4 regions of the Arthrobacter sp. efr-133-TYG-120 genome follow, and region 1 is predicted to be linked to each of the others. Evidence: riboswitches for the same ligand, from Rfam matches in the RefSeq annotation. Region 1 holds a riboswitch; each other region holds the start of a gene.

Region 1 (7,664 bases):
CTGCAGATGGTGACTTCCGAGTTGGTCACGATGCCCGCGGTGATCAGGCTCATGGCCTCGATCGGGTCTTCGGACGGGAAGTACTCAATGTCGACGTCGATCGCCGGGCGCCCAGTGATCTTCAGGGTGGTTGTCCCGATGCCGTCGATGACCACGCCGAGCCCCTGCAGGTAGAAGCAAAGGTCCTGCACCATGTAATTGGGGCTGGCATTGCGGATCACTGTGGTACCGCTGCGGTGTGCGGCGGCCATGATGGCGTTCTCCGTTACGGTGTCACCGCGCTCCGTGAGCACGAAGGTGCGGTGCTCGCCGTCGGCCGGCGGCGCCTGCACGGAATAGAAGCCCGACTTGGCTTCCACGGAGAGTCCGAACTGCCGCAATGCCTGCATGTGCGGTTCCACGGTCCGGGTCCCGAGATCGCAACCGCCGGCGTAGGGCAGCTGGTACGAGGCAGCCTCATCGAGGAGCGGGCCGAGCAGCATGATGACGCTGCGGGTGCGGCGTGCGGCTTCCACGTCCATGGAAGCGAGGTCCAGCGTTTCCGGGCGGCGGATGCGCAGATCGTTGCCGTTCAGCCAGGTGCATTCGACGCCGATGGAGGTCAATACCTCGACAATCCGGTTGACTTCTTCGATCCGGGCGAGCCGTCGCAAGGTGGTGGTGCCGCGGTTGATGAGGCTCGCGCAAAGCAGTGCGACGCCGGCATTCTTACTGCTGTTGACGTCCACCGAGCCGGAGAGCGTACGTCCGCCCTCCACGCGCAGGTGGGTCATCTGCCGTTTGCCGACCTTGACGATGGTTCGTCCGAAGATCGACTCGAGGCGCTCGATCATGCGCAGGCTAAGGTTCTGCTTGCCTTGTTCCATGCGGGCAATGGCGCTTTGGCTGGTGCCCAGTTCCGAGGCGAGCTGTCCCTGTGTCCAGCCCTTTTCGCCGCGGGCGTCGCGAAGGAGGAGACCTACATGTTCGGCAGTCGGTTGCGTCATGATCAATAAATATCACAGATGGTCTAAGAATTGGAGATTCTGCGACGCAACCCGCTGATTCAGCCCGAGAATAGTCGTCTCGTGCGATAAGTAAGTCGCAACGGCCGCCGTCGCGTGCCCGGGGCTGCCGGATGGCGGCCCGCCCGCAAATACCCAAGTAGCTCGCAGTTGTTGTCGTTTTGAAGCGTCAAAACGACAACAACTGCGAGCTAGTTGGGCTGCTTCAGCCAGACGAAGTGCCAGGTCCCAGCCCATTGGGCCGCGAGTACGGCCGCGGCAGCGATGACCAGCCCGCCGCCCAGAACCCAGACGTCCAGGCGGCTGTAGGTGGATTCGCGCGCCCAGGTCCGCCGTCCGCCGCCGAAGCCGCGCGCCTCCATGGTCACCGCCAAGCGGGACGCCCGTCGAATCGCCTGGACCAACAAGCCGAAGCTTTGGCCAAGCATGGCCTTGAACCGTTGCGGCGGACTTCCGTGCGAGCCGACACCCCGCGCGCGCCGTGCCATGCCGATGGTCTGCCACTCCTCCGCCATGAGTCCCACGAGCCGCAGGGCCGCCAGGGTACCCAAGACAAAACGGTGCGGCAGTTTCGCCTTTTGCGCCAGGGCATCGGCGAGATCGGTGGGATCGGTGCAACTCATCAGGAGAATGGCAGGCAGCGCTATGGCAAGACCCCGCAGCATGAAGCCGAGTCCAAGCTGAAGCGAGCCTTCGCTAATGGACCAGATCCCGACGTCGAGCAGTATCCTTCCGCTGTCCGCCGACAGGATCGCGGTGCTCCAACCTCCGAGCGCGGCCGCGATAATCAAGGGCCAGCCGCGCTGCCAGAGCAAGCGCACGGTGAGCCCCGCGAGGGGGAACAACGCCAATTCGCCGAGGAGCGCGGTCGAGGCTGACACCAAGTCGATGGACAACGCCAACACCAGGGTGATCAGGAAGACCGACACGAACTTGGCCAGCGGATTGGCGCGTGTCAGGAGGGCGTTGTTGCCGCGCAGGGTCAGGGCGTCCCTCATGCCGCACCTGCTTCCTGCCGGGCGCCGCCTTGGAATGCAGGCTCGAGCCGCATCTCGGCGCCGCCCAGGACGGAGCTGAATTCCTGGTCGTGGGTCACGGAAACCACGGAGGTGCCGGCGTCGAGCAGTTCGGAAAGGAACGACGCAAGCTCAGCCCACGTGTTCGCGTCCTGGCCGAAAGTGGGTTCGTCCAGCACCAGGACGCGGGGGTGCGCGGCGAGCACCGTCGCCACGGATAGCCGCCGTTTTTCGCCCCCGGAGAGCGTGTACGGATTGGCGTCCACGAGATGCCCCAAGCGCAGCCGTTCCAGCAACTCGTCCACCCGTTCCTCGCCATGGCCAAGATGCTTGGGGCCGAACATGAGCTCATCGAGGACGCGGCCGGTGACGAACTGGTGCTCGGGCTCTTGGAACACAGTCCCGATGCGGGAGATCAGCTGCTGGGCCTTCCACTTGAACGGGTCGGGGCCCGCGCCGTCGCTGAGCCCGACGGCGGCAGTCACCGCCCCGGATATCGGCGCCAACAGCCCCGCGAGGGTCAAAGCGAAGGTCGATTTTCCGGCGCCATTGGGACCGGTGATGGTCAGTGCCCGCCCGGCAAACACTTCGGCGTCGAGTCCGGACTGCACAGGACGCGGGGCGATCGTTTTGAACCCCCGGCGCCGTGTCCGTTCGCGGGACACCGCAAGCTCCTGGGTGGCGAGCAGCAACTCGCCCCCATTCCGGGAGCTCCCCGCCCCGGAGTCGGCCGCCGGTCCGGCGCCTGTTCCCGAACGTGGGCGGGTGGCCGGCACGTAACCAGGCACCCAGACGCCCGCAGCAGTGAGCATGTCCCTTGCTTGCGCCAGAACCGTGTTCGGGTCACCGTCCAGAAGCACCGCCGGCGTCGAACCTCCCGAGGAGGAACTGCCCGGCTGAAGCACCACAATCCGGTCCACGAGGTCTTTCCAGACCGATACCCGGTGTTCCACCACCACCAAGGTGGCGCCGGTCTTGTCCAGGCAGCGGCCCACGGCATCGCGCACTTCCAAGACGCCGGCCGGGTCAAGGTTGGCGGTCGGCTCGTCCAGGAGGATCAGGCCGGGACGCATCGCCAGTATGCCGGCGAGCGCAAGGCGCTGTTTCTGCCCGCCCGAGAGGGCCGACGTCGGGTGGTCGAGCGAAAAGTTGCCGCTGGCACTGCCACCGGCCCTCCGCAGCAGCCCGACGTCGTCGAGCGCTTCATGGACCCGCTTCCAAATCTCGTCCCGCGGCACGCAAAGGTTCTCGGCGCCGAACGCGACGTCGTCGCCCAGGCGGGAAAGCACCACCTGGGTTTCGGGGTCCTGTTGCATGAGTCCGGCACGGCCCCGCTGGGCCTTCGGGGAAACGCCGTCAACCAGCAACGAGCCGGTCTCGTCGGCGTCGTCGCCTTCCTCGCCCAGCACGCCCGCCAGGGCATGGAGGAACGTCGACTTGCCTGCGCCCGAGGGGCCAAGCAGCAGGACGCGCTCGCCCGGACGGATGTCCAGGTCCAGGGCGTGGATGGCCTGCGTGGTGCGGCCGGCGTGCCGCCAGCCCCAGCCCTGCGCGGAAATGGCGGCGGGTCGCACCACGGCAGAGGTGCCGGAATCAGGACTGGGCATCAGGAAAAGACGGGCTCCGAGGCGGCCTTGCGTGACGCGAACGCGCTCAGGACACCGGTCCTGGCCAGGCCGCGGGTAGCGATCCAGGACAGGGCACCGGCAATGACGGCCCCGGAGATCGTGCAGAACACGATGTACGCGAGCTTGTCGACCGGCTCGTAGGCTATGTTCCAGCCCCACGGCAAGAAGGAGTCGTTCAGGCCGCAGAACAGGCCCGCACCGGCACCGGCCAGCAGGGACACCGGCAGGTTGAACTTCTTGTACATGAAGGCCAGGAAAATGAGTTCCGCCCCCAAGCCCTGGAGCAGGCCCGAGATCAGCACCGTGGTGCCGTACTGGGAACCCATGATGAGCTCGCTCGTGGCGGCCACTGTTTCGCAGAAAATTGCCGCACCGGGCTTGCGGACGATGAGCATGCCCAAGACTGCCGGAATCATCCAGCCGCCGGCGATCAGGCCACTCAGGGGCGGGTAGCCCGCGGACATAGGCGTGGCAACCAAAGCCATCTGGTCCCATGCCCAGAAGATCACGCCACCGGCGATCGAGATGAGTGCCGCCACGACGATGTCCACGACGCGCCAGTTGTAACCAGGCTTGGTGAGGCCCGGCCTTGCAGAAATACCAGTCATTTTGTCCTCCTGAGGAACAGGAGGGGAAAGTGTTCCCGGTTGCCTGCGAGCGGCTTCCGCCGCGCCGGTCCGGACACTATGAGAACTCGACTCCCTTGCGCCGGTACTAGCCGGATCAGGTTCGAGGGTCTGCGGCTGTCCGCACTCTCAGCGCCCGTCCTCCGTGCCGCATTGCTGCGTGCCCGACGGCGGCGCTCCCCTGTCGTTATCAATCCACCCTTTTGGGCGTGGTTCAGTTTACACCTTGGCGGGGTTGCGGGCGCTGTGTTGGCGTCCGCGGAACGGTCACAAACACGCGGGGACGAGGGATTCTGCTGGATCACTCGCCGGGTGAGCGCAGGCCGGCCCGGAATGGCGCGGGCGGCCGCAGAAACTGGGACAATGATCCAGCAGAATGTGACGCGGCAGAGCGGGCAAAGGAGCGGTCTTGGCAGGCAATGGCGAAGCGAACAGCACCACGGTGGCGGAACCGAGGCTCGCCGCAAGCGTGATCCTGGTCCGGGATGCCGCGGTTCCCGGGGGCTCTGAAGGTGCGGCGCAGGCTTTGGAGGTGTTCGTCCAGCACCGGGTTTCCACGATGGATTTCGCCGCGGGCATGGTGGTCTTCCCCGGGGGCCGGGTGGACCAGGTGGACAGCTCCGGCTGGGACTTCGCGGACGACGTCGTCGAGCAGCACGCCGCTGCATGGCACCGGAGCAGCATCGCCGTCGAGCCTGCCTCCGCCAGGTTCAACGCCGGCCGGGTGCTGGCGGCCGCGCAGCGTGAGGTGTTCGAAGAGGCCGGGCTGAAGCTTGACGCCGCCACCCTCCGCCCGTGGGCCAACTGGGTCACTCCGCAGGACCAGCCCAAGCGCTTCGACACGTACTTCTACCTTGCCTGCCCGGTTTCCGGTGCCGAGCCAAGGCACCAGACCACGGAAGCGTCGTCGTCCTTGTGGATGCCCGTCCGCGGAATCCTGGACGCCGAAGTCGCCGGAACACTCAAGCTCATGCCGCCCACGCTGGCGCTGCTGGATGAGCTCCTCGCCCTCGGCACAGTGGAAGCGATACTGGGCGAGGACCGTGACATCGTGCCTGTCCGTCCAAAGCCCGGGGCCTTGGAGGAGTTCTTCCGGCAGAGGCGCCAAGCTCCATCCGTTGCTCCGGAACTGCCCTGAAGTGGGGTTAGGCTGGGGACGGTCCTGTTTCCACCCGCAAGGAGTCCCGGAATGAACCTCCTCATCAAACTGCTCGGCACCGGCGTGAGCATCGGCGCTGGCTTTGTCGGCACCAAGCTCGTCAATGCGCTGTGGGAAAAGTCCACCGGCAAGAAACCTCCCAAGGGTCACGATGATATGGAGGCAAGCCTGCGCTCTGCACTGACCTTCGCCCTGATTTCGGCGACTGTCAGCGCCGTCATCCAGGTTTTCGCAAGCCGCAGTACCCAGCGCGCCATCTCGCGTTTCTCGAAGACACAGGACATCGTCTAGGCTGACGGCCCGCCGTTGGCGCCGTGAGGGCCTGGGCTCCCACCGTTCCCGCTGTGGGGAGTTGTCGGGTCGGCTTGGGCTTTCTCCGCTGCCCGTTGACCGGCGGCCCGCAGCACCACGGCCTCGAGTTCGTCGATGCTCAGCAACTCGGGGTGCAGGTGCTTGGTCCGGTAGCCTGCGCGGCCCACCATGTGTGCGGACACCGGCACCGTCAGCAATTGGAAGATCCAAGCGACGGCCAGGATCGGCCACACCCACCATTCGCGCATCTGCAGCCCGATGGCCGCCAAGACGAGGAACAGCCCGAGCACTTGCGGCTTGGTAGCTGCGTGCATGCGGCTCATCAGGTCCGGGAAGCGCAACAGGCCGATCGCCGCGCCCAATGACATCACCGCACCGACGATCAGCAGCACCGCGGTGACGGCATCGATGACGGCATCCGCTCCGGTGGCGTCAGGAGTCATTGACCTGTCCTCTCCGGTCGGCCACGAAGCGCGCCACCGTCACCGATCCGATGAAACCGATCAGCGTCAGCGCGACGAGCAGCACGAGGTTGTTGAGGTGCCTGTTGACGGCCATGTCGATGGCCAGCGCAGCACCCAGTATGGCGAGCAGCACGTCCGAGGCGAGCACCCGGTCCAGCAGGGACGGCCCGACGGCGATCCTGTAGATCGCGCCGGCGGCGGCGAGGCTAAGGATCACCGCCGTGACGATCAGCACGATGTCTTTCACGAGCGAGCTCCCCTCGTTGCAGGCCAGCCTTCGGCCTGGAGTGCGTCCATTTCCGCCTGGGTACCCATGATCCGGATCAGCGAGGCCTCCGTGTCTTGGACTTCCTTGCGCAGCTTGGCGGTGTCCACATCGTTGCGGACATTGAGCCCATGGATATAGAGCGTGGACGTCGAGCGGTCCACCTCCACCACCAAGGAACCCGGAATCAGCGAAATCACGTGCCCTGTTGCGGTCACCATGAGGTCGGAATGGCTACGGAGGGGAACAGCGACGACGGCGTTGGTTACCAAGGGCCCGCGGAAGACCGCGAGGTACATGACCTGGAAGCTCGCGGCCACCACTTTGCCAAGGAACACGACGGCGAAAGGAATGGCGCGCAGCACGTTGAATCGTCCGCTGAGCTCCACTGGAGGCAAGTAGAAGACCCTGGCTACCACCACGGCGATCAGCGCACCGAATACCAGGTTGCCGGGGCTGAAGTCCCGCCAGAGCGCACCCCACACGACCACCAGCCAGACCAGCAGGGGCAACTCGGTGCGGAACGAAATCCGCTTGCGGCTCACTTGCCAACCCCCTGCAGTGGGGTCGACGCACCCGGCGCAGCGATGCCCGGGACTTTGGCATTCCCGCCGAGCACGGAATGGATATACGCCGTACGGTCCAGCATCTGTTCCGCGGAGTTTCCGGCCAATTGGAACAGCGGACCTGCGAAGACTGTCAGCGCCACGCCAAAGACCACCAGCGCGGCGGTTGGCCCCACCATGGTCCTCGGAAGCAGGCCGACGGCGGCAGTGTCCTTGAGGACGGCGGCCGGGTAGTCAGCGTCCTCGGGCTTCCGCCAGAATGCGCGGTTCCAGACGCGGGCAATGGCCAGCAAGGTCAAGAGGCTCGTGACCACCCCGCCCACCACCAAGGTAATGGCCAGTGGTGTCCCGAGGGCGATGCCTGCCTGCAGGAGTCCGAGCTTCCCCAGGAACCCGGAGAAGGGCGGAATTCCCGCGAGGTTCATGGCCGGAATGAAGAACAAGAGCGCGAGGAGTGGAGACAGCTTTGCGAGCCCACCCAGCCTGTCCACCGACGAGCTCCCACCGCGGCGCTCGATCAAGCCGGTCACCAGGAACAGGCTCGTTTGGACAGTGATGTGGTGGGCCACATAGAAGACGGCGGCAGCAAGCCCGGCTACGGAAGACATGGCAAGCCCGAACACC
Region 2 (7,664 bases), on a different contig from region 1:
TCGAGTTCATGCTCAGCGGCCCGGTTGTCGCTGCCATCTTCGAGGGCCACCGCGTGATCGAAGGCTTCCGTTCCCTTGCTGGAACCACGGACCCGACGACGGCGGCGCCCGGCACCATCCGCGGTGACTTCGGCCGTGACTGGGGCCTGGCTGTGCAGCAGAACCTGGTCCACGGTTCCGATTCGGTGGATTCCGCCGAGCGCGAGATCAAGATCTGGTTCGGCGCGTAGTTTTCAGACACACCAAAAGCGGAAGGGGTCCATGTTCACGCGAACATGGGCCCCTTCCGCTTTTGACGGGTTGGTGCTTAGTAACCCGACGTACCGATGAAGACGTTGATGAAGGCAAAGAAGATACTGGCGATCACGCCAACGTAGAGCAGCGCGGAAATGATCCAACCGGATTCGCTCAGGATCTTGGCCAGGCCTGCGGGCGCTGGAATGACTCCGTGCGCCACGTTCCTGATGGTCACGAAGACGAAGAGCGGGATCATGCATGCCCACACCACCATGCAGAACGGGCACAGGATATGGATGACATACAGGGCCTGGGACCAGAGCCAGACGATGAAGATGAACCCCAGTGTGACGCCCGTCTGCAGTCCGATCCAATACCAGCGGGCGAACTTGGCCCCGGCAAAGATCGCCATGGCGGTGGTGATGATCACGGCGAAGGCGACAATCCCGATGAACATGTTGGGGAAACCGAAAACCGAACTCTGCGGTGTTTTCATGACGCTGCCACAGGACACCCACGGATTGAGGTCGCAGGCCGTTATGTGGTTGGGGTCCATGAGAACCTGCAGCTTTTCCAGCACGAGTGCGCCGGACGCAAGCCACGCGACCGCGCCGGTGGCGAGCAAGAGCCAGGCAAAGGGGCGGTCGCGGACCATGCGCGGCATGGCTGCGTCGTCGGTGTGCCTGCCGGTTCCCTCCTGCCTGAGGGAGCGGGCATCGTTATTGGCCAGGTTCGGGCTGGCGGGGCTCGGCATGGTTGGCTGTCCTTTTCTGGATGGCCCGGCGCAGGACCGGGGACTGCTCTTGGGAGGATTCTAGCCGCGGAGGCTGGAGGACGCGTCCAGCAAAGGCGGCGGCACGGAAGCTTTCAGGGCATGCTTCCTGCCGGGAGTGCGGACGTGTGAGAGAATGAACATGGCCGGAAGCCGATCCACATGCGGAATCCGGTCCGGTATCTTGTTCCCAAGACCGCCAATCATTTGCAGGGCATGCCCAGGATCCAATGATCCCCGGCAGGGCCGCAGTGACCATGGACGGCACCTGGTTGTGGCATTAGAACAACGGGTTTGGAGCGAAGCCGGCTTTCCGTGGATGCCGCACCCCCATGCTGGTGCGAACCGGAAAGACTACTACTGACTTCTGTCAACGCCTGCGGGTTTTGACAATATTGCCCCTCTGGGCACCGGATGTGGCGGTTGCGCAAGGGCAGGAGTGTTGCCACATATGGATAACGAGCAAGTTGTAGCCGCCGCCGAAGATGCGGCGTCCACCGAGACCACCGAAGCACCTAAAAAGGTCACCCGCACCCGCCGCAAGGCTGCACCGAAGACGGTCGCCGCGGATGAAGCCCCCGACGCCGGAGCTGCCGCAACCGCCGCCGAGCCTGTCGCCGAAGCGAGCGACGCGGAAACGCCCAAGGCTCCCGTCCGGCGCACCAGGGCTCGAAAGAAGGTCGAAACCACCGAGCCGCTGCCGGGTTTCGCTGAAGAAGCGTCCACGGAAGGTGGCGAGGCACCGGAGGCTGCTGCCGCCGTCGTACCTGAAATAGCACCAGAGGCCGAAGCCGCCCCCGAAAAACCGGTCCGCCGGCGTCGTACGACGAGGGCAAAGAGCGCCGAGCCCGTTGCCGAAGAAGCCCCGGTTGAAACACCGGCTGCCGACGTTGCGTCGCCCGGGGAAACCACTGTGGAGCCGCCGGCCGAGGAGCCCGCGCCCGAGGAAACCACCGGGGAGCCGGCCGTCGACGCCGAAGCCGCAAGTCCGATCGCGTCGCTGTTCCTGGAACCTGCCTCCGTCACGTCCATGATCTTCCAGGCACCTGACTTGAGCGCCGTTGTCCGTCCGGCCGTCGTCGACGAGGAACCGCGGGCCGAAGCTGAGGAAGGTTCCGAGGAGAACGAACTGGACGAAGCCGGCAGCCGCCGTCGGCGTCGCAGCCGTGGCCGTCGCGGACGCCGGGGCACCGAGCGTGATGACGCGGGAGAAGAAACCTCTGCGGAATCCGAGGACGAGGCAGAAGCCGGTACCGAGGAGGCCCTCGAAGAAGGCGTGACCTCCCGCCGTCGCCGGCGCCGTCGTCGCGGCGATCAGGACCTGGAACTGACGGGCGGCGGAGACGACGATCCCCCCAACACGGTGACCCGCGTCCGCGCTCCCCGCGCGCACGTTGAGTCCACCAGCGGCTCCGACCGAGTCACGAGCGTCAAGGGCTCCACCCGCCTTGAAGCAAAGAAGCAGCGCCGCCGCGAATCCCGCGAGACCGGCCGCCGCCGCCAGGTCATCACCGAGGCCGAATTCCTGGCCCGCCGTGAGTCCGTCGACCGCCAGATGATCGTTCGCCAGCGCGACGACAGGATCCAGATCGGTGTCCTCGAAGACGGCGTGCTCGCGGAGCACTTCGTGTCCAAGACGCAGCAGGATTCCCTCATCGGCAACGTCTACCTGGGCAAGGTCCAGAACGTGCTGCCGTCGATGGAAGCCGCGTTCGTAGACATCGGGCGCGGCCGCAACGCCGTACTGTACGCCGGTGAAGTCAACTGGGATGCCGTCACCCTGGAAGGCAAACCGCGCCGCATCGAGAACGCCCTGAAGTCAGGCGACTCCGTGCTGGTCCAGGTCACCAAGGACCCGGTGGGCCACAAGGGCGCACGCCTGACGAGCCAGATTTCACTTCCCGGCCGCTACCTTGTGTACGTACCGGGCGGGTCAATGACGGGAATTTCCCGCAAGCTGCCCGACGTCGAGCGCAACCGCCTGAAGAAAATCCTCAAGGACCGCCTCCCGGAGAACGCGGGCGTTATTGTCCGCACCGCCGCCGAGGGTGCTTCCGAGGAAGAACTGACGCACGATATCAACCGCTTGCGGGCCCAGTGGGAAGGCATCGAAAGCCAGTCCACGTCCACCAAGATCCTGGCTCCGGAACTGCTGTACGGCGAACCGGACCTCACCATCAAGGTTGTCCGTGACGTCTTCAACGAGGACTTCTCCAAGCTCATCGTCTCCGGCGATGAAGCCTGGGACACCATCGAGGCCTACGTCACGTACGTGGCGCCGGACCTGGTGGGACGCCTCGAGAAGTGGACCTCGGACCAGGACATTTTCTCGGCATGGCGCGTGGACGAACAGATCCACAAGGCCTTGGAGCGCAAGGTCTTCCTGCCCTCCGGTGGTTCGCTCGTGATCGACCGCACGGAGGCCATGACGGTTGTCGACGTCAACACCGGGAAGTTCACCGGCAGCGGCGGCAACCTCGAGGAGACCGTCACCAAGAACAACCTTGAGGCTGCCGAGGAAGTGGTCCGCCAGCTCCGCTTGCGCGACATCGGTGGAATCATCGTCATCGACTTCATCGACATGGTCCTGGAATCCAACCGCGATCTCGTGTTGCGCCGCCTGGTCGAGTGCCTCGGCCGGGACCGTACCAAGCACCAGGTCGCCGAGGTGACCTCGCTTGGATTGGTCCAGATGACCCGCAAGCGCATGGGCACCGGCCTGCTGGAGGTCTTCGGCGAGCAGTGCGAGACGTGCGCAGGGCGCGGAATCGTCACGCACGACGAGCCCGTGGAGCACCGTCGGGCCAACGTCGTGGCAGCTGAACACCACCACCCGCGCACGGAGTCACAGCCAGCCGTCCGCCCCGAGCAGCGCAAGCGTCGCCGCGGCCGCGGCACGGGGCCGGGGACCACTGAACTGCCCGTCACCCCTTCGGTGCCGGTCCACACTGTGGAATCCACCGACCCGAACCGGCAGGCAGCCACCCGCGCAGCCCTTGCCACCATCGCGGCTGCAGCCCACGCTGCCCACCTGCACGACGACGAGCTCCACCACGCGGCGGAATTGCTCGCCGACGGGCACGCAGCGGAAGTAACCCCGGTCCGGGCCCCAGCGGCCCCGGTCCAGGCTCCGGCCGCTGCTTCGAGTGGCGAGGAACGTTCGAAGCCTGTGCTGCGATTCGGCGGCGAGGAAGTTGCGTTGCCTTTCGTCCACCACGAAGAGGAGGCTGCAAGTGGCACACCTGCCATGAGCCTGGACCTATTGGCACAGGCATTCGCAGGCCTCGGAGAAGCTCCGGACACCGCCACGACGTCAACGTCAGCCAAGGAAACCCCCGCAGAGGCCCCCGCAGCCGTTGCAAGCGGTGAATCCCCGGACTCGGGTTCGCGTGGACGCCGAGGCCGACGCAACCGTAGCGCCAGCCGGGCCCAGGGTGCCGCCAACGCCACCAACGTGGAGCACCACGAGGTTGCCGCGGCTGCTTCCGGTGGGGCCGCGCACGAGGCCAAGGCGGCAGACGCCGCCCCGACGAAGCCGACGGCGGCAGCGGAACCGATCATCCTCGGCGTCGGTGTGCCGAAGTCCGAACTCTGAACGCAGTACCGTGCCTAAGCCCCGGCCGTTTCCGCTCCTGTGGAAACCGCCGGGGTTTCGGCGTTGTGGGCCAATCCGCCGACCCTGGCAGTCCGGTTGCAATGGGCGATTTCAGCGGGCGAGGCGTGATCAGGGTTAAGCTAGGGGACTGACACGGGGTGCCGCGCACCGAGCCGGCTGAGACCAGACCCGTTGAACCTGTCCGGTTAGCACCGGCGAAGGGATGTCTCGCATGACTGTTTCGGCGCAATCATCTGTCTACCCGCTCAAGGCCATCCAGCGCCCCATCCCCAGGGTCCTCAGCATCGCCGGCTCGGACCCCTCAGGTGGTGCTGGGATCCAGGCAGACCTGAAGAGCATTGCGGCCAATGGCGGCTACGGCATGGCCGTCATCACGGCGCTCACTGTACAAAACACACAGGGCGTCACTGGCGTCCATGTGCCTCCCGTGGAGTTCCTGCGCCAGCAATTGGACGCCATTAGCGACGACATCACGGTTGATGCCGTCAAGATCGGCATGCTCGGGGACGCGGCGGTCATCCACGAAGTCCGCCGCTGGCTCGGCAAGGCGCGCCCCGCCGTCGTCGTCCTGGATCCAGTGATGATCGCGACCAGTGGCGACAGGCTCCTCGCGGAGTCCGCTGAAACCGCACTGCGGGAACTGCTGCCCCTCGCAGACCTGGTGACCCCCAACCTTCCGGAATTGGCCATGCTGCTTGGCGAGCCTGTTGCCACTGATTGGGCATCGGCGTTGGAGCAAGGCAAGCGCCTGGCCGCTAGCTGCGGAAACACCGTCCTGGTGAAGGGGGGCCATCTGCAGGGAGCCGGCTGCCCCGATGCCCTGGTCAATACCGGGGGAGTCCTGAGCCAGGACGTGGTGGAATTCGCCGGCCAACGGGTGGAGACCCGCAATAGCCATGGGACGGGATGTTCCCTGTCGTCGGCGATGGCGACGGCCAAGGCGCGGCTCGGCGATTGGGAGTCTGCTTTGCGTGTCGTCAAGCCCTGGCTCCAGGAGGCGCTGACCCGGTCCGAGGTGCTGGAAGTAGGGAAGGGCAACGGGCCGATCCATCATTTCCACGCGCTCCAGCAGGCCCTTCAACCGGGGGACTTCGCCGTCCGGATGTGGGACGCCGCCCAAACGGAACTGGCAGCCATTTATGGCTTGGACTTCATCCAGCACTTGCAATCCGGTGGTCTCAGCGAAGCGCAGTTCAGCTACTACCTGTCCCAGGATGCCATCTATCTCAACGGCTATTCCAGGGTCCTGGCACGGGCAAGCGCCCTCGCTCCGAGTGAAACCGAACAGCTGTTCTGGGCCCGCGGCTCGCAGATGTGCCTTGAAGTCGAATCCGAGCTGCACCGGAATTGGCTCAGTGGACGCCAGGTGAGCGGAGAGCTGGGCCCGGTCACCAAGGCCTACGTGGACCACTTGCTGGCGGCATCGGCGTCGGGAAGCTATGCGGTGCTGGTTGCTGCCGTGTTGCCTTGCTACTGGTTGTACGCCGAGGTGGGACAGCGGCTCCACCATGGGTTTGTCGAGGCCGGAGTATCGGACGAGCACCCCTATGCGGATTGGCTGCGCACCTACGCGGACGAGGCGTTCGCGGAGGCCACCCGCAAGGCGATCGACATCACGGATGCCGCCGCGCAGGTTGCGTCGCCCGCGGAGTGCACAGCGATGATGGAGGCGTTTGCCCAATCCTGCCGCTATGAAACGGCGTTCTTCGATGCTCCAAGGTTGCACGGCTGAGCCGGTCTTCCGGGGAGGAGGCACCGGAACGCGGCTTGCCCCCGCAGGCGTTGCAGCGTGTCGGCGTGAGGATCCGAGCTTTTCGCGGCCGGCAGGGTAAGGTGGACGGGCACGGTACCGGATGGCGGCATAGCCAGTCTGTGGCAGCCATCACGTGGCAGCCTCCGGACCTGGCCTCATTTGCAGCCGAAGGCGAAACTAGCGTAATCTAGATCTTCGGTGCTTACGCCAACACTTGGGTTATGCCCCTAGAAACCGTTCATTTGGAACTGACCTTTCATTTAGAACTATTCGAGGGATGACTCATGGATTCCGTACCGGAGTCCACGGCGTTGAGGCACAGCGTGAACCAGGCCCGTTTTTGGATCGGGGTTCCGCACGCAAATTTAGTAATAAACGTCGAGAGAAGTGAGTGCCCAAGTGGTGTACGCGATTGTCCGCGCAGGCGGCCGCCAAGAAAAGGTTTCCGTTGGAGACTACGTAACCCTGAACCGCGTCCCCGGTGGAGCCGGCAGCACCCTTGAGCTGCCCGCACTGCTCCTGGTGGACGGTGACAAGGTCACCTCCGCAGCTGCGGATCTGGCCAAGGTCAAGGTTACGGCTGAGATCCTCGAAGACCTCCGTGGTCCGAAGATCGTCATCCAGAAGTTCAAGAACAAGACCGGCTACAAGAAGCGCCAGGGTCACCGTCAAGAACTGACCAAGATCAAGATCACCGGTATCAAGTAACCACTGGTTGCTGTTCAGGTTTTCAACAGATTCCCCAGAATTTAAAGGCAGGCATTTCAAATGGCACATAAAAAAGGCGCGAGCTCCACTCGCAACGGTCGTGACTCCAACGCCCAGTACCTCGGCGTAAAGCGCTTCGGTGGCCAGGTCGTTTCCGCAGGCGAGATCATCGTCCGCCAGCGCGGCACCCACTTCCACCCGGGCGCCGGTGTCGGCCGCGGTGGCGACGACACCCTGTTCGCCCTGCAGGCAGGCGCGGTTGAGTTCGGTACTCGCCGTGGCCGTCGCGTAGTGAACATCGTTGCTGCTGCAGCTGCAGAGTAATAACACGTTCTGAACGGGTGGAGCGGGCCGTATGGCCCGCTCCATCTGTCTTTTTAACCGCACTAGAATTTACTAGGGCGGGCGGCCGCGCAACAGCGGCGCAACACGCACTTCAAGCAGTAATTTCCACATAGAGGAGAAACACGTGGCGACCTTCGTAGACCGGGTAGTACTTCACGTATCCGGCGGAACAGGCGGCCACGGCTGTGTTTCTGTTAAGCGCGAGAAGTTCAAGCCCCTCGGTGGACCCGACG
Region 3 (7,664 bases), on a different contig from region 1:
CGCCGGCTCCGTCGTAGTAGCGGGCACGCCCTTCGAGTGCGAGGTCTTCGTCGAAGATGATCTCCACTTTTTCGATGTGGTCCCGGTTCCACACCGGCTCCAGGAACCTGTTGGCGAAGCGCAGGCCCAGGATGTTGAAGACGGTGGCCTTGCCAAGGAAGTGGTCCACGCGGTGGATGTGGTCTTCCGGGACCAAAGCGGCGAGGGTCTTGTTGAGTTCACGGGCGGATTCGGAGCTGGATCCGAAGGGTTTCTCCATCACCAGGCTAGTTTCGGGAGGGAGCTGCTGGGCGGTGAGGATCTCGCAGGCCTTCTGGCTGATGTGTGGAGGCAAAGCGAAATAGACGGCGATTGGTGCTTCAAGCCCGGCCAGGAGCGTCGCGAGCTGGCCGTCCGCCGTGACATCCACTTGATGGTATTCGGTACTTTTCTCCAGTGCCGCGATTGCTTTCTTGCCTGCGGCACTTGCACCCTTGGCTGCCTCCTCGAAGGCGTCGCCCACGCGTTTGGTCCATTGTTCGGGCGTCCATGGGTCGGAGCCCGCTCCGACAAGCTTCAGGCCGTCCGCGAGGCCGCTTGCCACGAGCCTGGCGAGGCCCGGCAACAGCAATCGGCCCGTCAGATCTCCGGAGGCGCCTAGGATGAGCAACGTATTTACTGTTGTTTTGCTGGTCACTGTGCCAGCATGCCATCTTGCAGGCGCGTCTTGGTACCCTAGATAGTCGAGTCCCTCAGTTGAGTCAGATTTGTTTGGGGCAGGAATCGTCAAGACATTGGTGCGTCGGAACGGCCGCCATTCGTAGACCATTGAAAGAAGTGCACGGCGCGTGTTCAATTCACTCTCTGACCGGTTGACAGCAACCTTCAAGAATCTCCGTGGCAAGGGCCGCCTCACTGAGGCCGACGTCGACGCCACCGTCCGCGAGATCAGGCGTGCCCTTTTGGACGCCGACGTTGCCGTGCCCGTGGTCCGCGAGTTCACCGGCCGCATCCGTGAACGCGCCTTGGGCGCCGAGGTTTCCGCAGCACTGAACCCGAGCCAGCAGATCGTCAAGATCGTCAATGAGGAACTCCAGGAGATCCTCGGCGGCGAGACCCGCCGTATCCGCTTGGCGAAGACCGGGCCCACCATCATCATGCTCGCCGGCTTGCAGGGTGCGGGTAAGACCACCCTCGCGGGCAAGCTTGCCAAATGGCTCAAGGCGCAAGGCCACAGCCCTGTGCTCGTTGCCGCCGACCTCCAGCGTCCAAACGCCGTTACGCAGCTCCAGATTGTCGGCGAACGCGCCGGCGTACCTGTGTTTGCTCCGCACCCCGGCACCACCTCGGATCTGGATGTTCCCACCGGCGACCCCGTCGCCGTCGCACGCGCCGGCGTCGACGAAGCCCGGCAGAAGCTGCACGACGTCGTGATCGTGGACACCGCGGGACGCCTCGGCGTCGACGCCGAAATGATGGACCAGGCGCGCCGTATCCGCCAGGCGATCATCCCGAACGAAGTGCTGTTCGTCATCGACTCCATGATCGGCCAGGACGCCGTCAACACGGCGGTTGCCTTCGACGAAGGCGTCAACTTCACCGGCGTCGTGCTGTCGAAGCTCGACGGCGACGCCCGCGGTGGTGCCGCGCTCTCGGTCGCGTCCGTCACCGGCAAGCCGGTCATGTTCGCATCCACCGGCGAAGGCCTGGACGACTTCGAACTGTTCCACCCGGACCGCATGGCTTCCCGCATCCTCGACATGGGTGACGTTCTCACCCTGATCGAACAGGCCGAGAAGAACTGGGACAAGGATGAAGCGGCCCGGATGGCGAAGAAGTTCGCCGACCAGGAAGACTTCACCCTGGACGACTTCCTCGCCCAGATGCAGCAGATCCGCAACATGGGCTCCATGAAGAAAATGCTCATGATGATGCCGGGTGCGCAGAACATCCGCCAGCAGCTGGAGCAGTTCGACGAGCGGGAAATCGATCGCGTGGAGGCGATTGTCCGCTCCATGACCCCGCACGAGCGTCTGGCTCCGAAGATCATCAACGGCTCCCGTCGGGCCCGCATCGCCCGTGGTTCCGGTGTGCACGTCTCCGAGGTCAACGGCCTCCTGGAGCGTTTCGCGCAGGCCCAGAAGATGATGAAGAAGCTGGCCCAGGGCGGCGGCATGCCCGGGATGCCTGGCATGCCCGGCCTCGGTGGCGGGTCCCGCAAGGCAAGCAAGAATGCGCCCAAGAAGAAGGCCCGTTCCGGAAACCCCGCCAAGGCTGCCCAGGAACTGCGCGACGCCGAGAACAAGCGGGCGAACGCCGTCCGCACCGGCGCGGCATTCGGCCAGCCTTCCGGCGACTTCGACCCCTCACAGCTGAACCTGCCCAAGGGCTTCGACAAGTTCCTCGGCAAGTAGCCGTCCCACCCAACTGGCTAGCAGTAGGTGTCGTTTTGACCCCTCAGAACGACAACAACTGCTAGTGAGTTGGGTTGTCAGCCCCGTGCCATAGGCTGGGGGGATGCAAAAGCAGCGCGTCGTGTTCGTCCATGGAGCAGGCACATTCGGCGCTGCGGCGTGGCCGAAACAGCATGGCATGGCGCTGGCGTACGATGCACTGTTCCTGAAACGCCACGGCTTTGATGCGCAGGCCGAGCCTTTGGAATCCGATGTTGCAGCCGATGTGGAGATTATCCTCGAGTGCCTCGGAGCTCGGGAGGCCGCATCGGCCCCCGGCCCCGCGCGTGGGGGCCATGTGGTCGCGCACTCGCAAGGCGCGATTTCCGCCATGTTGGCCGCGGTGGAGCGGCCGGACCTGGTCCGCTCCCTCGTGCTGGTGGAACCGGCTTGTCTTTCCTTGACAGCTGAATTACCCGCCACCGCGGCGTACCGGGCACTCATGGAGCCGTTGTTCCGGATCCGGCACGAACTCAGCGATGACGATTACCAACGCGAATTCGTCCGCAGGGCGTTTTCTTCCGAGGCGGCTGTCCTCAGCACCCCGGAGGCCCGGCGAACCGCGCGACGCCTGCGGCTCCAGGCTCCGCCGTGGGAAGCGCCCCTGCACATTGTGCCGGGAGTTCCCACGCTTGTGCTGACCGGTGGTTGGGAACCCCTCTACGAAGAGATCGCCGGCTACTTGCAGGAAACCGGCGCCCTCCACCGCGTTGCGGCTGGAGGACACCGGCCTCATGACTCAGTTGAAGGGGACCGGATCATCCGCTCCTTCATCGCGGATGCCAGCCGCGCAGGATCAGTCCAGGCTTCCTGATCAGTTCAGGTTTCCTGACGCCGCCTCACGTTTTCCTGCGGGAACCTCAAGCTCGGGCAAGTAGACCTTGCCCCCTGATGCCAGGAACTCCTCGCTCTTTTCGCGCATGCCGCTATACATTTCCGCGATGGCCGCTTGGGAATCGGCTGAGCCGTATTCGTCGCGGATGTCCTGGCTAATGCGCATGGAGCAGAATTTTGGTCCGCACATGGAGCAGAAGTGCGCCGTCTTGGCCGGTTCTGCCGGGAGTGTCTCGTCGTGGAAGGATTCGGCCGTGACCGGATCCAACGACAGCGCGAACTGGTCACGCCAGCGGAACTCGAAGCGGGCCTTGGACAGCGCATCGTCGCGTTCGTGGGCGCCGGGGTGTCCCTTGGCCAGGTCAGCGGCGTGGGCGGCGATTTTGTACGTGATCACGCCGGTCTTGACGTCGTCCTTGTTGGGCAGGCCCAGATGTTCCTTCGGAGTGACGTAGCAGAGCATCGCGGTTCCGTAGCGTGCGATCTCCGTGGCGCCGATGGCGGAGGTGATGTGGTCGTAGCCCGGGGCGACGTCGGTGACAAGGGGGCCCAGCGTGTAGAACGGCGCGCCGTCACACAGCTCCTGCTGGCGCTCCACGTTCTCCCGCACCAAGTGGAACGGGATGTGTCCGGGGCCTTCGACCATGACCTGCACGTCGTACTGCCACGCGCGCTTCGTCAGCTCGGCCAAGGTGTCCAGCTCGGCGAACTGCGCGGCGTCGTTCGCGTCCGCCGTCGCGCCCGGGCGCAGTCCATCACCCAGCGAGAACGCGACGTCGTACTTGGCGAAGATTTCGCAGAGCTCGTCGAAGTGGGTGTAGAGGAAGTTTTCCTCGTGGTGGGCCAGGCACCAGCCCGCCATGATGGAGCCGCCACGGGAAACGATGCCCGTCACGCGGTTCGCGGTGAGCGGCACGTAGCGCAGCAACACGCCGGCGTGGATGGTCATGTAGTCCACGCCCTGCTCGCACTGCTCAATGACGGTGTCGCGGAAGATTTCCCACGTGAGCTTGTTGGCTTCGCCGTTGACCTTCTCGAGGGCCTGGTAGATGGGTACCGTGCCGATCGGTACGGGGGAGTTACGAATGATCCATTCGCGGGTGGTGTGGATGTCATCGCCCGTGGACAGGTCCATGACGGTGTCGGCGCCCCATTGCGTTGCCCACTGCAACTTGTCCACTTCTTCGGCGATGGAGCTGGTGACGGCCGAGTTGCCGATATTGGCGTTGATCTTCACCAGGAACGCCTTGCCGATGATCATCGGTTCGGATTCGGGGTGGTTGATGTTGTTGGGGATGATGGCCCGGCCGGCAGCGACCTCGCTGCGGACGAGTTCCACATCGCAGTTTTCGCGAAGTGCCACGAACTGCATTTCGGGCGTGACGATGCCCTGTTTCGCGTAATGCATCTGTGTCACGGTCTTGCCGTCGACGGCGCGGCGGGGCACCGGCTGTGCCCCCTTCCACTCCGCGGAGGCGGCGCCGCGGCGCACGGCCGACTTGCCGTCGTCGAGCAGGTTCCGTTCGCGGCCGCTGTAGGCCTCAGTGTCGCCGCGGACTTCGATCCACTCGCTGCGGAATGGTTCGAGGCCCACTACGGGATCACTCCCGGGTCCGGCGGTCCGGTACACCTGGAACGGGGCGTTGGCCTCGCCGTTGGGGGACGGTTCGAGGGCGATTTCCGTCACTGGAACCCGGATTCCCGTGTCGGCATCCTCCAGGAACGCGAGGGAATGCGACTTGAGGGATTGGGTCACATCGTGGTCCGATCCCTTTTGGGTAGGGCTCAGCTGTGTTTCTTTGGTGCTCAAAGGATTACTCACTTCCTTCGCCGGCATTACCCGGACAGGTTCAACGGTCGCAGGCTGCATCAGCCCGATCTCAGCCCTTGCAAGGGCCCCCGTGTGGTCGTAGACGAAGCTACCACAGCTGCCAGCGCTTGTGACAGATGTGACCGCGCCGGCGAAGCTCCCGGGAACTAGGGTGGAATCATGGCGGAAATCATCGAATTCAGCGGCGCCGTCCTCACCGGGCCGGAGGAGGAACGGCGCGGCCTCTGGTCGGTCGACGGACGGCTGACCTTCGTCCGGCCCCTTGCGAAGCCCGACGTCGTCCTGGACGGTTGGGTGCTTCCCGGCCTGGTCGACGCGCATTGCCACGTTGGCTTGGGCAAGGGCGGAGCTGTCGACGAGGAGACTGCCCGCCTGCAGGCGACTGCGGACCGGAATGCCGGGACCCTCTTGATCCGCGATGCCGGATCCCCAAGCGACACGCGCTGGCTGCAACGCCGGGCGGACATGCCGAGGATCATCCGCGCGGGCAGGCACATCGCGAGGCAACGGCGGTACATCCCCGGGCTGGCCGAAGAGGTGGAGCCGGAGGATCTGATGGAGGCAGTCCGCAAGCAGGCGCGGTCCGGAGACGGCTGGGTCAAGATCGTGGGGGACTGGATCGACCGCTCCGCCGGGGATCTCGGCCCGTCCTTTCCGGCCGCCGTCGTCAAGGACGCCGTCGCGGCCGCACACGACGAGGGGGCGCGGGTGACCGCCCATTGCTTCGCCGAAGGGACAATCGATGACATGCTCGACGCCGGGATCGACTGCATCGAGCACGCCACCGGATTGTTGCCCCACCACATTCCCCGGCTGCTGGACCAGGATGTGCCGATTGTCCCCACGCTCATCAACATTGCGACGTTTCCGGACATCGCGAAGCAGGCTGAAACCAAATTTCCGCGCTACGCCGCCCACATGATCGCATTGTGGAAGCGCCGGCATGAGCGGGTCCTTGAGGCGTTCGATGCCGGAGTGCGGGTGTACGCCGGAACCGACGCCGGAAGCGTCATCAAACACGGCCGGATCGGCGAGGAGATCCTGGAACTCCAGCGGGCGGGTCTTCCGGCGGCCGCAGCCCTGGATGCTGCCTGCTGGTCCGCCCGTGAGTGGTTGGGTGCCGACGGCATCAGCGAAGGCGCCAGCGCAGACGTCGTGCTCTACGCAAAGGATCCCCGAGCGTCCCTTGAGATCGTGCTGCAGCCACGATGCACCGTTCTGAGGGGACACATTTCAGGAAGCGCCGGGCATTAGGAATAAATTGAAGCTTCAAGTAATTTAGATACATAGAGGTTGCCGAAGGGCGGCGCCACAAAAAGCCGGGAGTTTCACATGACCATCACATCCAGCCAGGATCTCCTTCCTGCCGAACTCACCATGGGCACTGTCATGCTCAAAGTGGGGGACATGAAGCTCATGGGCGACTACTACCAGCGGGCGCTGGGGCTGGACGTTGTCGCCGAACAGGACGGCGGGCTCTACTTCGGCCGGCTAGGCAAGCCGTTGGTGCACCTCGCGCCGGCCGCTGGTCTCCAGATCCCGGGCCGCGGAGAGGCCGGACTCTTCCACACGGCGCTGCTTTTCGAGGATCAGCCCTCGCTCGCCGCAACTGTTGCCTCCGCCGCGCAGTACGAACCCCACGCCTTCGTCGGCAGTGCCGACCACTTGGTCAGCGAAGCCTTCTACTTCACCGACCCGGAGGGCAACGGCATCGAACTCTACTACGACAAGCCCCGTGAAGGCTGGGAGTGGAACGGCAGCTCGGTCGTGATGGACAGCTTGCCGCTCCCGCCGCAGCGCTACCTCCAGCAGTACCTGAGTGAAGCGGCCGTGACGGGCCAGCATGGGGCGGGCGCCGGCGTCGGGCACGTCCACCTCCAGGTGGGCGACGTGAAGACCGCCCATGATTTCTACGTCGACACCCTCGGCTTCGAGCAGACCGCCGGCTGGCACGGGCAGGCCCTGTTTGTCTCCGCGGGCGGCTACCACCACCACATGGCCATGAACGTGTGGAACAGCCGCGGTGCAGGCCCGCGCAAGGACACCCTCGGCCTCGGCGAGGTGGTCATCGAAGTGCCGTCAGGAGACGACGTCGGCGCGCTCGCCGATCGCCTCAAGGTAGCGGGCATCGCCTCGCACCACACAGGCCAGGAGCTCCGCTTCGAGGACCCGTGGCGCAACCGCCTGCGGGTCGCGGTCCGCTACGCTTGATCCGACGGCGTGGCGCATCTCGGCCGCTGCGCCGCAGCTCCGTTGGCACGACTGAATGAGAGTACTTTCCATGGGCTTTGCTGAAATCTTTGTTGCCACCCACGATGAAGCACTCAAGAGGGCCGCTGCCCTGGAGAAGGGCAGCGACGTATCCGGCGCCGCGGTACGGATCCCGGGAATCAGCGATTTCGAAGTAGAACAACTCGGCGACCTCGCGGGCACGGCCGTGCACGCAGGCGGGGCCGACTATGAGCTTGCTTTGGTGGACGTCACCAGCGACGCCTTGCTGGGCGTCCCGGAAGCGATGGTGCGTGCCCTGTCTGAGCTCCTCAGCTACGAGACCGAAGGCGAAGGGA
Region 4 (7,664 bases), on a different contig from region 1:
GCAGGGCGCCCTTGATGGTGTCATACGAGCGTCCCTTGAAGCCGACGCGGTCTCCGTCGCCGTCGGCGTTGCGGACCATGCGCGTTTCCTGGCGGCTCTGGACCCGGCCCGTATTGAAGGGCGGGTCCACGTAAATCAGTGTGAAGGCGCCGTCCGGCAGCGTCGGGAGGAAATCCGCGTTGTCCGCGTGAACCACCAAGTTGCTGCCGTCCGGCGCCCAAACAGTGTCAGTCATTGAGGCCGTTAAGCCTCGGTGCTCTCGCCGGAGGCACCGGAAGCCGAGACCACTTCGCCGTTGCGGCGGCGGGTGCGGGAACGGCGTGCGCGGGCGGGCTTGTCCGAGCCCTCGCCGGACTGCGGCTCGGCAGACTGGGCCGTTGCCTCAGCGGGGGCTGCTTCGCCTTCGGACGTACGACGGCGGCGCGTGCGGTTGCGGCCGCCCTCACCGTCGCCGTCGCGGGCCGGAGTCTCAGCGGACTTGGGACCGCGGCGTGCACCCTCCCGGCCACTGTCACGGCCGGAGCGTCCACGACCGGAATCGCCGCCGGAACGGGAGTTCTTCTTGCCGGTCTCGCCCAGGTCCTCCAGGACCTCGGCGTCGACGCCCGCAAGCGTGCGCTGGTTGCGGGGCAGGCGGCCCTTGGTGCCTTCCGGAATATCCAGGTCGGCGAACAGGTGCGGGGACGAAGAATACGTCTCCACGGGCTCGGGAGAGCTCAGGCCCAGGGCCTTGTTGATGAGGGCCCAGCGGGGGACGTCGTCCCAATCGACGAATGTGACCGCGGTGCCCTTGTTGCCGGCACGGCCGGTGCGGCCAACGCGGTGCAAGTAGATCTTTTCGTCTTCGACACACTGGTAGTTGATGACGTGCGTGACGTCGTCCACGTCGATGCCACGGGCGGCGACGTCCGTGGCCACCAGGACGTCTACCTTGTTGTTGCGGAAGGCGCGCAGGGCCTGCTCGCGGGCACCCTGGCCGAGGTCGCCGTGGATGGCCGCGGCAGCGAAGCCGCGATCGACGAGTTCCTCGGCTACCTTGGCGGCGGTGCGCTTGGTCTTGGTGAAGATGATGGTCCGGCCGCGGCCGCGGGACTGCAGGATGCGGGCGACAACCTCGATCTTGTCCATGCTGTGGGCACGGTAGATGAGCTGGCGGATGTCGCGCTTGGTCAGGCCTTCGTCATTCGGGTCTGCGGCACGGATGTGGGTGGGCTGCGTCATGTAGCGGCGGGCCATGGCAATGACCGGTCCGGGCATGGTGGCCGAGAAGAGAAGCGTCTGGCGGACGGCGGGAGTGCCGGCAATCAAAGTCTCGACGTCCGGAAGGAAGCCGAGGTCAAGCATCTCGTCCGCTTCGTCGAGGATGACCATGCGAACGTTCTTGAGGTTCAGGTGCTTCTGCTTGTAGAGGTCGATCAAACGGCCGGGCGTGCCGACAACAACCTCGACGCCCTTCTGCAGGGCTTCGATCTGGGGCTCGTAAGCGCGGCCGCCATAGATGGTGGCGATACGGGCGTTGCGCTTCCGGGATGCCGTCTGGAGGTCGTTGGCCACCTGGACCGCGAGTTCGCGGGTCGGAACAATCACGAGAGCCTGGGGTGCACCCGGGACAGCGAGCTTGTCGTGACCGGCGTCGCCCGGTCCGACGACGCGCTGCAGCGCAGGAATGCCGAAGCCGAGGGTCTTTCCGGTACCGGTCTTGGCCTGGCCGATGATGTCGTGACCGCCCAGGGCCACCGGGAGGGTCATGGCCTGGATGGGGAAGGGATGGGTGATTCCGGCGTCGGCGAGGGACTCGACGATGTCGGCGCGGACGTTGTAGTCGGCGAAGGACTTTTCCGCGATCTCGTGGGGTGTTTCGTCCGAGGAAATGGTTTCCTCGGGTTCGATCGTTTCGGTTCCGTCTGTCAGAACTTCATGGGTGTGCAATTCACTCACAGTGGAGTTTTCCTTATTCATTTGGGCTGCGCTGCGTGCTCAACGGTTGTGGCAGGGCCGTTCCGGAGCACGGACGGGCGCAAGCAAATCCAGTGGAAGCCGATCGCGGGCTATCTAAATACTGGCACTGGGGACCAGCTGGTGTATCTCAAGATCGCGTAGGGGCGGGCTTGTTGATGTCAAAAAATTAACTGAATCAACGACCGGGCATCCATTACTACTCACACAGTCTAGCGTCTGGGTGCAATAAACCCCGGATCGCGGCCGCGGTCCTGTGAACTGATTGCGCTACTGGAGCAGTTCGAAGGTGATTTGGCGGGTGGCAATGTCCGCGTCAAGCAGTTTCACGCGGACCTTCGTACCGGACTCCATTTCGCCATCGCAACGAGCGGTGACCGCCGGCTCGGCGATCTGGACGATGCCGGAGGGGCCGTGGGAGTTGCCGTTCCCATTCCCATTCCCGTTGTGGCCGTTGGTGCTGTTCCCGTTCCCGTTTCCGTTGTTCTTGGCAGGCTTCGATCCGGAAATCACCACGGCGTCGAATTCCTGTCCGACGTGGTTCACCAGGAGTGCGGCCTCCACCGTGTCCAAGGCGAGGCGCTCCATTTTGGCGGCAAGCTGGTCGGATGACGCCATGATCTCCGGCAGGCTCGGCAAAGCATCCCGGGCCCATGCAGGGATCTCCGTTCCGTTGCTCAGTGCTTCGCAGATGACCAGGACAAAACGATCGACCAGCCGGCGCAAAGGCGCAGTGGTGTGGGCATATGGTGCGCCGATGGCTGACTGCATGACGCTGCCCGGTACTTCGCCGTCGAAAGGCGTGTATCCGGCGCCCCGGAAAAGCAGCCCCGCGGAATGGAGAATGGCCAATTGCCGGGGGTCTTTGCCGTCGAGGGTCCGTAGGTACTCGCCGTAGCTGGTCCCCTCGGTCCAAGGCTTGCCGAGTGCCCCGGCCTGCCGTTTGAAATGGAGCAGCGAGCGCTCATCGGGAGCGGGCATGGTGCGCAGGATTCCAACCTTGCCGTCGAGCATCAGCTGGGCCGCCGCCATCCCGGTCATGAGCGAAATCTGGGCGTTCCAGTCCTCGACGGGCAGCGAGGGAGCTGCGACGATCCTGTACCCCCCGCCGTCGGGCAGTTGGACGATTTCTTGTTCAGGCATGTTCAGGCTCGCTCCGCCGCGGCGGCGTTCGAGTTCCACCCGTTTGAGCCCGACCTCCTTGAGCAACTGCAGGACGGGATCAGCTGTCCCGGAATCGATCGCGGACTGGACGCCCTTGTAGTTGAGCTTGGCGCGGCTGCGTACGCTTGCCCGGCGAACTGAGACGGTGCGGAACTCTGCTTCGGCATCGAGTTCGAAGTCCCACACGAACGCTCCGCAGTCCTGGCCCGCCAGCAGGCTTCCGGCGTGCTCGCTGATGATCTCGGGGTGCAGCGGTATGCGGCCGTCCGGCGCATAGTACGTCTGTCCCCGGTGGCGGGTCTCGGCGTCGAGCGCTCCTCCCGGTGGCACAAAGGAGGGCACATCGGAGATGGCGTAGAGAACCCTGTAACCATTCCCGGACCGCTCAATGAAGAGGGCCTGGTCGAGATCCGTGGAAGAGGCCGGGTCGATCGTGATGAACGGAACGCCCGTGAGGTCCTGCGCCGGCAGCCTGTGTCCTGAAACCGCGGCCTCCGCGTCGCGCAGTGCTTCAGCGGGATAACCCGCGGGCAGCTCGAGTTCGGTCCGAAGCGCCGCCAGTGCTTCCGCGAGCTGGTTCGACGTTTCAGAGACGTTCGGGGCTATGCGCTGATGTGACACGAAAGTCAGGGTAACTCCAAAATCTCCCGGCGTCTCGCTAGGCCGCCGCTGCGTCCAGTGCGGCCAGGAGTGCCTGGGCTGCCGCCGTCGGATCCTCGGCCTCGGTGATGGCGCGGACCACAACAATGCGGCTGGCGCCGGCCCTCACTACCTCTTCCACGTTGCTGAGATCGATGCCGCCGATCGCAAACCAAGGAAGCACTACGCCGCCGACGGTCTCTTCGTCTGCCTGCTTCACCGCATTGGCAGCGTACTTCACCAGATCGAGCCCGACGGCGGAGCGTCCAGGCTTGGTGGGCGTGGCCCACACAGGCCCGACGCAGAAGTAGTCCAAGCCGCTCCGGCCAGGCGACGCGGCGATGGCTGCGTCAATCTGCTCCGGCGTGTGCGTGGAGAGGCCGATGATGGTGGGGTCGTGGAGCAGCTTCCGGGCCGAGTGCAGCGAAATGTCCTTTTGGCCGATATGGAACACCGGTGCGCCGGCGAGGGACGCTACGTCGGCGCGGTCGTTGACTGCCCAGAGCCGGCCCTGACGGTGCGCCACGGATTGCAGGATCTCCAGGAGTTCCAGTTCCTCTGCCGCTTCGATGGTCTTGTCGCGCAGCTGGATGATGTCCACGCCGCCCTCGAACGCGGCATCGACAAACTGCTCAAAATCACCCTGTTGCTTGCGGGCGTCGGTGCAGAGGTAGAGGCGGGCGGTGGTGTGGACATCGTGCTGGGTCATGGAAACAGAGTAGTTCCTCTAAACTGGGCTGGTACCGCGGGAGCCGCGGCGGCAGTCACAATCGCCGCGCGGCTGAGAGGGCTTCAGCGCCGACCGCTTGACCTGATCCGGCTAGTACCGGCGTAGGGAAGGACTCCATGGACGAAGTAAACACCCAGCACGGGCCCCTGCACACAGACGTGGCGGTGATCGGGGGCGGCGTCATTGGCCTGGGCATTGCGTGGGAAGCCCGAAGGTCGGGCCGCTCGGTTGTCCTGATCGATCCCGCGCCGGCCAGCGGCGCTACTTTCGCGGCGGCGGGGATGTTGGCACCCGTCAGTGAACTGCACTACCAGGAAGAGGACCTCCTGGAGCTCATGCTCGAATCGTCGGCGTTGTGGCCGGACTTCGAACACAATGTGACCGGCTCACGAACCGGACGCAGCACGGGTTACCGGACGACGCCGACCCTCGCCGTCGGTGCGGACGCAGCGGACCGCCGGGCGCTCGCCGATCTTCGGGACGTCCAGCTGGCCCATGGCCTGGTGGTGGAATCCGTGCCGTTGCGCGAAGCACGGGAGCGTGAGCCGCTCTTGAGCCCGCAGATTTCCTGTGCCTTCGACATCCCGGGCGACCACCAAGTGGATCCTCGCCGGCTTTCGGCCGCGATTCTAGGCGCGCTGGCGGAGCACCAGCCCGGCGATTCGAGCTGGATTCCGGGGGCCGAAGGCGGTTTCGCGGTCCGGGACACTGCGGCGGGCCTCCTGTGGGAGGACGGGCGCGCCGTCGGGGCCGTGCTCGGCTCAGGCATCGAAGTGCTTGCCACGGAAACGGTGGTAGCCAACGGACTCGATGCCGCCCGCGTGAAAGGACTGCCGGATGGATTGTCGCTCCCGTTGCGTCCCGTCTACGGCGACATACTGCGGCTGCGCGTCCCGGACCACCTGCAACCGCTGGTCACCGCCACGGTCCGGGGAATGGTGCGCGGAGTGCCCGTCTACATCGTTCCCCGCGATGACGGGACCGTGGTGATCGGCGCGACGCAACGTGAGGACGGATTGTCGTCGTCCGGGGGATCGGCCAACCCGGTGTCAGCCGGCGGCGTCTACCAATTGCTCCGCGACGCCCAGGTATTGGTTCCGGCCGTTGCCGAGCTGGAACTCCTCGAAGCAACTGCCCGGGCCCGTCCGGGCACCCCGGACAACGCACCGCTGCTGGGCCGCGTCGAAGGTCGGGAAGGAACCGTGCCCGGCCTCATCGTGGCCAGCGGCTTCTTCCGCCATGGCGTGCTCCTCACTCCGGCAGCGGCAAAAATCTGCGTTGGACTCATGGATGGCACCGCCGATCCCCGGTGGAACAAATTCCGCCCGGACCGCTTCTCCCGCCCGCACTCAGCAGCAAGGGCTTCCGCAGACGGCCCATCCGCCGATACCTTAAATCCCCTTCTGAAGGACCACGCATGAACATCAAATTGAACGGCGCAGACCACACGCTGAGCGACGACGCTTCCGTCACCACCCTCGTCAGCCACATCACCGGACGCGTTGTGGATTCCAGCGGCCAAGCGGCCGACGGACGCAAGATCGGCGTCGCCGTCGCACGCAATTCCGAAGTGGTGCCGCGCAGCCAGTGGGCTGCCACCGCGCTCGCAGAGGGCGATGAACTCGAAATCGTTACCGCAGTACAGGGAGGCTGAACCATGACCACAGCAAGCACTCACGAAGCAGGCACCCGAACCGATGCCCTGGTGATCGACGGTGTTGAGTTCGGCTCGCGCCTTATCATGGGAACCGGCGGAGCTCCGAGCCTAGACGGCCTCGGGGCAGCCTTGCTGGCTTCCGGCACCGAACTCACTACCGTCGCAATGCGGCGGTACTCACCGACGGAAACCGGTTCGCTGTTCCAATTGCTCGTAGACCACGGCATCCGTGTCCTGCCCAACACCGCCGGCTGTTTTACCGCCAAGGATGCCGTCATGACAGCCGAGCTAGCCCGGGAGGCATTGGAAACGGATTGGGTGAAGCTCGAGGTCATCGCCGACGAACAGACGCTGCTGCCTGACGCCGTGGAGTTGGTGGATGCGACGGAGAAGCTGGTGGACCGCGGCTTCAAGGTCTTCGCCTACACCAACGACGACCCCGTACTTGCGCTTCGCCTGGAGAACCTCGGGGCAACTGCGGTGATGCCGTTGGGCGCGCCTATCGGCACCGGCCTGGGCATCCTGAATCCCCACAACATCGAGCTGATTGTGTCCCGCGCTTCGGTGCCGGTAGTGCTCGACGCCGGCATCGGCACCGCGTCCGACGCCGCACTGGCCATGGAGCTCGGCTGCGACGCCGTGCTGCTGGCCACCGCGGTGACCCGCGCGCAGAATCCGGTGCAGATGGGCGAGGCCTTCAAACACGCGGTCATCGCCGGTAGGCTGGCGAAGCAGGCGGGCCGCATCCCGCGCAGGGAACACGCCCTGGCCTCCTCGGCCATGGAAGGCCGGGCCGAGTTCCTCTAGCGGCCGACGCTGGCCGCTCCGGGGATTCCTGCGAAGATTCCGCGTCTGTGAAGGAGCCCCGAATGGCCGGCAAGGACGACATTCTTTCCAGGTCCACTATTGACGACGCCCTTGCGGAGCTGCCGGACTGGCGGTATCGCCAGGGCGCCCTCGTCACCGCCTACAAGTGCCCGACGTCGGCTGCCGCACTCGAGTTGATTGCCGCCGTCGGGCGCATTGCCGAACAGCAGAACCACCACCCGGACCTGGACTGGCGCTACAACCGCTACACGTCCCACGATGCCGGGAGCGAGGTAACGCAGCGCGACGTCCGGGCGGCTAAGAGCGTCAGCGAAGCGGCCGCGGAAGCCGGGGCAGTTGCCAAACCGGAAGCCACGCCATGAGCCGTATCTGCAGATAGAGCCGCAGCGCTGGTTAGAGCCTCAGCGCCGCGGTCAGCTGGGCGGTGTCGTGCCGCTTCCGATGGCGGCCCAGGAAGTAGGACGCCACGGCGGCCGCCACGGTCCCCAGAATGATGGGCAGGACCCACGGGATCCACGTCACGCCAGGCTGGTAGCCAAAGCCAAGTTGGATGAAGATCACCCAACTCAGCATGGCGACGGCGACCGAAACGCCGGCGGGCAGGGTGATTCCGTACGTTCCACGGTGTTTGTCAGTTCCCCAGACAATGAAGCCTGAAGCGATGGTGGCTAGCGCCACGATGACAAGTGA

Evidence for each region. Region 1 has a riboswitch for thiamine pyrophosphate ahead of QRN51_RS17705 (ECF transporter S component). Riboswitches for the same ligand answer to the same signal wherever they lie in the genome.
Region 2: another riboswitch for thiamine pyrophosphate. It lies ahead of QRN51_RS18120 (bifunctional hydroxymethylpyrimidine kinase/phosphomethylpyrimidine kinase); the one in region 1 lies ahead of QRN51_RS17705 (ECF transporter S component).
Region 3: another riboswitch for thiamine pyrophosphate. It lies ahead of thiC (phosphomethylpyrimidine synthase ThiC); the one in region 1 lies ahead of QRN51_RS17705 (ECF transporter S component).
Region 4: another riboswitch for thiamine pyrophosphate. It lies ahead of thiO (glycine oxidase ThiO); the one in region 1 lies ahead of QRN51_RS17705 (ECF transporter S component).

Annotation. Positions count from the first base shown of each region.
Region 1 is NZ_JARVRI010000031.1:50,714-58,377, reverse strand. Features, by position in the region: gene QRN51_RS17720 (UDP-N-acetylglucosamine 1-carboxyvinyltransferase) at 1-986, opposite strand, end outside; gene QRN51_RS17715 (energy-coupling factor transporter transmembrane component T family protein) at 1,196-2,002, opposite strand; gene QRN51_RS17710 (ABC transporter ATP-binding protein) at 1,999-3,627, opposite strand; gene QRN51_RS17705 (ECF transporter S component) at 3,627-4,256, opposite strand; TPP riboswitch at 4,331-4,467, opposite strand; gene QRN51_RS17700 (NUDIX hydrolase) at 4,684-5,412, shown strand; gene QRN51_RS17695 (DUF4235 domain-containing protein) at 5,464-5,724, shown strand; gene mnhG (monovalent cation/H(+) antiporter subunit G) at 5,721-6,188, opposite strand; gene QRN51_RS17685 (MrpF/PhaF family protein) at 6,178-6,456, opposite strand; gene QRN51_RS17680 (Na+/H+ antiporter subunit E) at 6,453-7,019, opposite strand; gene QRN51_RS17675 (Na+/H+ antiporter subunit D) at 7,016-7,664, opposite strand, start outside.
Region 2 is NZ_JARVRI010000032.1:63,170-70,833, forward strand. Features, by position in the region: gene ndk (nucleoside-diphosphate kinase) at 1-230, shown strand, start outside; gene QRN51_RS18110 (vitamin K epoxide reductase family protein) at 308-991, opposite strand; gene QRN51_RS18115 (Rne/Rng family ribonuclease) at 1,461-4,604, shown strand; TPP riboswitch at 4,749-4,845, shown strand; gene QRN51_RS18120 (bifunctional hydroxymethylpyrimidine kinase/phosphomethylpyrimidine kinase) at 4,837-6,357, shown strand; gene rplU (50S ribosomal protein L21) at 6,778-7,086, shown strand; gene rpmA (50S ribosomal protein L27) at 7,147-7,410, shown strand; gene obgE (GTPase ObgE) at 7,556-7,664, shown strand, end outside.
Region 3 is NZ_JARVRI010000002.1:17,236-24,899, reverse strand. Features, by position in the region: gene QRN51_RS01370 (glucose-6-phosphate dehydrogenase) at 1-676, opposite strand, end outside; gene ffh (signal recognition particle protein) at 828-2,393, shown strand; gene QRN51_RS01360 (alpha/beta fold hydrolase) at 2,497-3,246, shown strand; gene thiC (phosphomethylpyrimidine synthase ThiC) at 3,247-5,076, opposite strand; TPP riboswitch at 5,072-5,179, opposite strand; gene QRN51_RS01350 (amidohydrolase family protein) at 5,257-6,351, shown strand; gene QRN51_RS01345 (VOC family protein) at 6,430-7,308, shown strand; gene QRN51_RS01340 (hypothetical protein) at 7,379-7,664, shown strand, end outside.
Region 4 is NZ_JARVRI010000036.1:133,822-141,485, forward strand. Features, by position in the region: gene QRN51_RS19385 (DNA-methyltransferase) at 1-235, opposite strand, end outside; gene QRN51_RS19390 (DEAD/DEAH box helicase) at 244-1,938, opposite strand; gene QRN51_RS19395 (RNB domain-containing ribonuclease) at 2,227-3,741, opposite strand; gene thiE (thiamine phosphate synthase) at 3,779-4,468, opposite strand; TPP riboswitch at 4,495-4,614, shown strand; gene thiO (glycine oxidase ThiO) at 4,606-5,910, shown strand; gene thiS (sulfur carrier protein ThiS) at 5,907-6,143, shown strand; gene QRN51_RS19415 (thiazole synthase) at 6,147-6,953, shown strand; gene QRN51_RS19420 (4a-hydroxytetrahydrobiopterin dehydratase) at 7,016-7,336, shown strand; gene QRN51_RS19425 (hypothetical protein) at 7,368-7,664, opposite strand, start outside.